One region of the Paenibacillus sp. S25 genome, then DNA from elsewhere that is predicted to be linked to it. Evidence: riboswitches for the same ligand, from Rfam matches in the RefSeq annotation. Region 1 holds a riboswitch; the other holds the start of a gene.
What was found. A riboswitch is a leader RNA that binds a small molecule or an ion and turns the genes downstream of it on or off. The one in region 1 is predicted to bind cobalamin.
Positions count from the first base shown of each region.

Region 2: it holds a riboswitch for cobalamin, as region 1 does, so the genes downstream of both, KAI37_RS25280 (ABC transporter substrate-binding protein) here and metE (5-methyltetrahydropteroyltriglutamate--homocysteine S-methyltransferase) in region 1, are expected to answer to the same signal.

Region 1 is NZ_CP073683.1:5,549,931-5,553,540, forward strand. Features, by position in the region: gene KAI37_RS24330 (anaerobic ribonucleoside triphosphate reductase) at 1-812, shown strand, start outside; gene nrdG (anaerobic ribonucleoside-triphosphate reductase activating protein) at 809-1,306, shown strand; cobalamin riboswitch at 1,489-1,684, shown strand; gene metE (5-methyltetrahydropteroyltriglutamate--homocysteine S-methyltransferase) at 1,846-3,610, shown strand, end outside.
Region 2 is NZ_CP073683.1:5,759,297-5,762,906, forward strand. Features, by position in the region: gene KAI37_RS25280 (ABC transporter substrate-binding protein) at 3-1,583, opposite strand; cobalamin riboswitch at 1,801-2,004, opposite strand; gene KAI37_RS25285 (nucleobase:cation symporter-2 family protein) at 2,885-3,610, opposite strand, start outside.

The DNA of each region.
Region 1 (3,610 bases):
TTATGCGCATTGCAGTGGATGGCCTAATCCATCGCTATCAAATCCAGACCAGCCAGCCGGCCAAAGCTTCGGACTTTATGATGCGTGAAGGGGTATGGGAAGGTGGAGAAGAACTGGCGCCAGATGATAAGGTGGGAAGCGTACTAAAGCACGGTACGCTTTCGATCGGGTTCATCGGGCTAGCTGAGTGCATGAAGGCACTATACGGGAAACACCACGGGGAGGATGATTTCGTATACCGCGAGGCACAGCGAATCATCACTTCCATGCGCGTGTATTGCGATCGAATGAGTGAACATCACAATTTAAATATTACATTGTTCGCTACGCCTGCCGAAGGTCTGTCGGGCAAATTCACATTGCTGGATCAACGTGATTTCGGGATTATTCCTGAGGTAAATGATCGAGAATATTACACGAATTCTTTTCATATTCCCGTGTATTACACACTCCCGGCTGCTCGTAAAATCAGCTTGGAAGCTCCGTTTCATAACCTATGCAACGCTGGTGCGATTTCATACATCGAGCTGGACGGTAATGCGCGGAATAACCCGGATGCGTTTCTTAAAATTGTTCAGTACGCGCTGCATCAGAACATCGGCTACTTCTCTATCAACCACCCGGTGGATCGTTGTACGGAATGTGGTTATGAAGGGATTATCGGGACAAGCTGCCCCCAATGCGGCACAGATGAGGAGCATACACACTTTCAGCGCTTACGTCGGGTAACCGGATATCTGACAGGAGATTATACCGTTCGCTTTAATGCTGCAAAACAGGCAGAAGTTCGAGACCGGGTGAAACATAAGTGAATTTGTGTGGCTATATTCCGGAATCTCTGAACGAAGGATACGGCCTGCGCACCGTCGTGTTCATTAGCGGTTGCCGCCATGCCTGTCCCGGATGCTTTAATCCAGCGTCGTGGAGCTTCCGTGCAGGTGAGCCATTCACACCCCAACGACAACAGGAAGTCATTCGTGACATCATGGATAATCCGTTGTTGGACGGACTGACTCTCTGCGGGGGAGATCCGTTTTTCTCAGCAGCAGAATGCTCGCAATTTGTGCGTGACTTCCGCGAGGCCTGTCCCGACCGAACCGTGTGGGCTTATACTGGCTTTGTCTATGAAGATTTACTCACAGATCAGGAGCGACAGGAGCTAGCGCTTTTGTGCGATGTGATTGTGGATGGTCGTTTTGTAGAACAGCAAAAGGACCTGACCCTTCCCTTCCGGGGCAGTCGCAACCAGCGTCTGGTGGATGTGAGAGCCAGTATTCAGGCAGGCTATACCGTTTCATTGGCATAAGGCGATGTCTACCCAGAAGGCAAGATGCTATATCTAATGTAAGGCAAGTCCCCCTCACGGGTAAGGCTTGTCTTTTTTTCATATGCTAACAGATTCCATTGGAGTTTCTATTGCGCATCCTGTAAGTTTCACTTATGATGGTGAACAAGTATACGAGTGCATAATTATTCGTCATACCTCAACCGCATAGCTTGGAGATAGGTGTCTGTTCTATTCAGATCAGGCTTAAAAGGGAAGCCGGTGCAAATCCGGCACGGTCCCGCCACTGTAAACGGGGAACTTTCAGCTGTTCATATATCCACTGGTCCACAGACCGGGAAGGAATGCTGAGAGTCATGATCCGTAAGTCAGGAGACCTGCCTGTTTTAACAACATCGCAAGTACCTACGGAAGATAGGGAGGTGTTAAGAGCAGTCGCCGTATTTTTGATTTTTCAATCACGGAGGCATTCTTTCCCCTACTTATTTTTAACTCTGGGGGGAAGAATGCCTTTTTTGGTACGTAAAAATAAAACAGCTACCCACTAGGAGGAAAAGTACATGTCCATTATTGAATGGCCTGAATTGTCCGGCTTGATTAGCAGTAATCTGGGATATCCACGTATCGGCGAAAACCGGGAATGGAAGAAAGCACTGGAACGCTTCTGGAACGGCAGCATTAACGAAAGCGAACTGCAAATGGAGATGAAAAGATTAAGGTTGGAGCATCTGAGCAAGCAGCGTGACAAGGGGATTGATCGCATTCCTGTCGGAGACTTCTCCTATTACGATCACATGCTGGATACATCTGTGATGTTCGGTCTGGTACCCGAACGGTTCAACCATCGTCCCGCAGGTCCGGTTCCTCTGTCCGTGTATTTCGGGATCGCTCGTGGACAGAAGGGAGCAACCGCCAGTGAAATGACCAAATGGATGAATACCAATTATCACTACATCGTTCCTGAATTGGCAAACGCAGTCCCGGTGTTCACTGAAAATAAACCTTTACAGGCTTATCGTGAAGCAAAACAAGAACTAGGCATTGATGGGAAACCGGTCCTCATCGGCCCCTATTCATTCGTTACCCTTTCCAAAGGCTATGATCATAAGGATTTGGCCACCATCGTACGAAGCTTCCTGCCACTGTACACCCGTATCCTGTCTGAACTAGCGGCAGAAGGCGTTCAGTGGGTCCAAATCGATGAACCTGTCCTGACCACCTCATTCCCGGCAGAGGATTTGGACATTATTCAGGAAGTCTATGAAGCTTTAACTCAAGCTGCGCCCTCTTTAAATATAATGCTGCAAACCTACTTTGGCAGCCTGGACCATTATGAGCGTCTGTCCGCACTTCCGGTACAGGGACTGGGTCTTGATTTTGTGTATGATGATGGCGAAAATCTTCAGCATATATTACAGCATGGCTTCCCTAAAGGAAAAACGCTGGGCGCTGGGGTCATTGACGGGCGCAACATATGGCGCAGCGACCTGAACGCTGTGGCTGCCCTGCTGGGTCAGTTAGCAGAACAAACCACTGCCGCACAGCTTATCGTACAGCCATCATGCAGTCTGCTGCATGTGCCGGTCAGTCTGGAGGCAGAGCAAAAGCTGGACAAGGAGCTGGTGCAAGCGCTGGCCTTTGCCGATGAAAAGCTGGAGGAAATCGCCGTCCTGACGGCTGCACTTGGCAAACACGATCCTTCCGCACTCGCCAAGCTTGAGCAAAGTGCGGATGCGGTAACCCGTTTCAACAGCTCAGCGGCACGCGTACAGACAGCTGCAGATCTGGCCGACCTGTTGGCAAAAGAGCCTCTGTCACGCAGCGTTCCTTTCGCCGAGCGTCGTGAGATTCAGCAAAATAAGCTGAAGTTGCCTCCGCTGCCGACGACGACCATTGGTAGCTTCCCGCAAACCGCCGAGATCCGCAAGGCCCGCCTGCACTATCGCAAAGGAGAATGGTCTGCCGAGCAATACCGGGCGTTCATCCAACAGCAAATTAAGGAATGGATTGATATTCAGGAGGACATTGGCATTGACGTGCTTGTACACGGCGAATTTGAGCGGACCGATATGGTTGAATTTTTTGGCGAAAAGCTGAACGGCTTTGCTTTTACGCAAAACGGATGGGTGCAGTCCTACGGCTCCCGCTGTGTCAAACCGCCGATTATATACGGAGACGTTTCCTTCGATCAGCCCATGACCGTGGAAGAAACGGCATTCGCCCAATCGTTAACCTCCAAGCCTGTTAAGGGAATGCTTACAGGCCCTGTGACCATTTTGAACTGGTCTTTTGAACGCAACGATATTCCTCGTAGTCAAGTTGCTT
Region 2 (3,610 bases), 210 kb from region 1:
CGTTATTCCGCAATATCAGATTGCGCTGTAATGTAGTAATACTCGATCGGATGGGGTGTAAAACCCTCCACCCCTTTTTTCACACCAAACACATTATCAGGATGCACAATGAACGACTGTGGCAAATCCGCATTGATGATATCCAGCGCTTGTAGTGTCACAGCATTACGCTGCGCTGTATCCTTCGCCAGCTTCAAGCTGTTAAGAATACTCTCTAGCGGTTTGGAACTATACCGGCTTACATTGGCTTCGCTTTTCGAAGAATAAAACATGTCCATAAAATATTGCGGCTCTCCTGTATGAGCAGTAAGCATACTGTACATAGCAAAATCCCAATCGTTTTTGGTCAACGCCTCGTCGATATTTTCCACCTTGCGAATCTTGACCTGGATTCCCTCTTTCAGCAATTGGCTTTGGATGACCTCAGCCATAACAGAGAGCTCCGGACGCTGAGGGAAAGTCAGCAGCGTAACCTCGAACGGCTTGCCTTGCTTAGTCCATGTCCCTTGGGCGTCCTTCTGCCAGCCATCCTTCGTCAACAGCTGCTCTGCCGTTCCCCCCAGCGCTTTACGCTCAACTTTACCAAAGGGAAGAATGCTCGGGAACGGACTGCTTGCTTCCGTACCGAAGCCTCTCATGACGGCGCTCACAATCGATGTGCGCGGAATCAGGCTGTCCACCACCTTACGGTTCGCCGCATCCTTGAATACTGGCGATTCCATATTGTACACGATCATATGGGTGCGCAAGGAGGGAGCCGACAGTACTTGTAGCTTGTCGTTCTTTTTCACTACCTCTGTGTTATCAACCGGAATATCGGTCGCTACGTCCACCTCGCCGGATTGCAGCGCCATCAGGCGCGAATTCCCGTCCGTAATGAACTTCATCGTCGCTTCAGCCAGTCGTGGCTTCTCGCCCCAATATCCGTCATAACGCTCTACGACCAACGATTGGTCCTTGTTGAACGCTTTGATTTTAAAGGCGCCTGTCATCGCTGGGTAGCTCTGCTCATCTTTCATCGATGCCACATCCAGTACAATCGTCGATGGATCAGCTAGATTGGACACCAACGCCGCATTCGGCTGGTTTGTCGTGATTTTCAAAGCCAGCGGGCCGCTTACATCAATGGACTTCACATTCAGTAAATCCTTCGCCAGATGGCTTTTCTCGATAGAGCGCAGTAAAGATGCTTTTACACTTGCTGCATCCATACTCTTTCCATCATGAAAAGTGACTTTATCCTGCAAGCTGAACGTCCAAACTGTAGGACTATCCTGCTTCCACTCCTTTGCCAGCCAAGCCACAGGCTCCAGCTTTTCATTCAAACGGACAAGTGTCTCACCTGCACCGGATCGCATCACATCCCAGCTATTATCTCCGTGCGGGTCAACGCCCGACGGTTTCCATGTATACGCCATTACCAGCTTTTTATCTGTCGCTGTTTGTTGTGCTGACGCGTTTTCACCCTTACCGGAGCTATCCGACGTCTTATTGCTGGCACATCCCGAAAGAGCCATAACTGCCAGCAACAGTATCACCCCTGTACATATCAACCATGAACTCCTGCTACGATTGCTAATCATTCAATGAATCCCCCTCTATCTTGTAAAATCATATAAACCTAACGCAAAACGCGAAAAAAGCATTCCGGACCACTTGATCAGCAGTCAGAAATGCTTTCATTATAAAATGTCAAAACTCACCTCGAAGCCAACTCCAAAAACATAGAAGGGATCAGATCGGTTTCAGACATTCCGTATGCAGCACGCCTAACCACCTCCCCAGCATCCCGTGGGTCTGACAGTGATGTCAAAACAGGCAGGTCTCCTGACTCCAGGCGCATCTTTCAGGCCTTCCCGGTTCTTCACAGTTCCAGTGGCTGTTCTGAAAGCTCCAGCAGTATCCTGCTAAGGCCTGTATACAGTGGCGGGCCCGTGTCGGAATCAACCGAACTTCCCTTTTAAGTGAACACGCTCAAAATCCATCTACATGGTCTCAACAAAACCCCGTACACAGAGTCGTCCGGCTCACACCTGTTTTCTTCCTTTATTTCTTTCCATTACGATCTTATTTTGTTGTCACAGGCTTGTCAATAAATGCTGCACAATAATTTAAATTTGAACGATAAGGTAGAAACAAGACGTAACCTCCAATTGCGTGCACGCAATTGAAGTGTTAAAATTAGGTATAGAGTAAACTACCGTGTCGTATACTAAAAAGAGTCTTCGCCGCGCCAACGGCAAAGACTCTTAGGACTTGAAAGGCTGTGGATCACCACCACGGCGCGCTGCATAACTAAATGTCAATGCAAACGAAACCCACCGTTAGGGGCCAACCTAATTACGCGGTGGGTTTTCGCTTGTTCCGAAATTTCCGACGTAGCCAGCGATAAAGTTTACGAATACTAAACACCAGGCTTAGTAACGTAACCATCCAACGCAACACATCGTAGCACGACACAAGTGTGACCATCGGCTTCACCCCCTTTCGGGAAGCTGCACCGTGGTCCGAAAACATCCACCACTATTCAAAATCCATAAGGTAAATTATACCACGACCTTGCCCACTACTCTAGCAAATTCCTCTAGTAGATAAATCAACTTAAGAGTTAACTTTAGCGCCACTGCACAGTCTCTATATGTCCCCAGACGGCAAGGGTATCTACTATTTAGGCAGCGCCTCTCAGAAAAATCAGGATGAAGGACGCGGCGTGTACTATTATGACTTTACTTCGAAAATCCAAACCCCGATCTTTATACAGGAAGAGGGTTTCATCAATAACTTCATGCTGCTAAATAAATAATCAGTTCTGGATAACTCCATGCCAAAAAGCCGGAAAAGAGGCATACGTCCTCTTTCCGGCTATCTTATTTTTTCCTAATCATCAAACCTTCTGTGGAACCTCCTGAACCGTCACGCTTTTGACCGATTCGCCCTGTTTTCTCGTCAAAACGATATTCAAGACAATCGCTGTAACCGAGCCCGAAACGATACCATTTTGCAACAGCATTTTGGCAAAGCTCGGCAGCTGGTCGAACATTTGTGGCAGAACGGCAGAGCCTAGGCCCACGGCAATGCTGCATGCTGCGATCAGCAGATTGCTTTCCTTCCGCAGATCCACTTCTGACAGAATAGACATGCCTGATGCAGCGACCGAGCCGAACATGACGATCATCGCCCCGCCCAGCACAGCGTTAGGAATCACTGTCGTTAAGGCAGCCAGCTTAGGAAGCAAACCAAGAACAACCATGATACCGCCGGCAGCAAAAATGACGTTCCGCGATTTGACGCGTGTGAGCGAAATCAGACCAACATTTTGCGAGAAAGCTGTATAAGGAAACGCGTTAAAAATACCCCCAAGCATAATCGCAAGTCCTTCGGAACGCAGACCATTGACGATCTGCTTCTGCTCCACCTTCTGATCAATTGCTTTGCCTACTGCCAAATAAACGCCTGTAGACTCAACCATACTGACAATATTGACGATAATCATCGTACAAACTGCCATAATGCTAAACTCTGGCTTACCAAAATAAAACGGCTGCGCAACACTCACCCATGAAGCCTCCGCCACGGGAGCAAAATGCACCATTCCCATTCCATAAGCAAC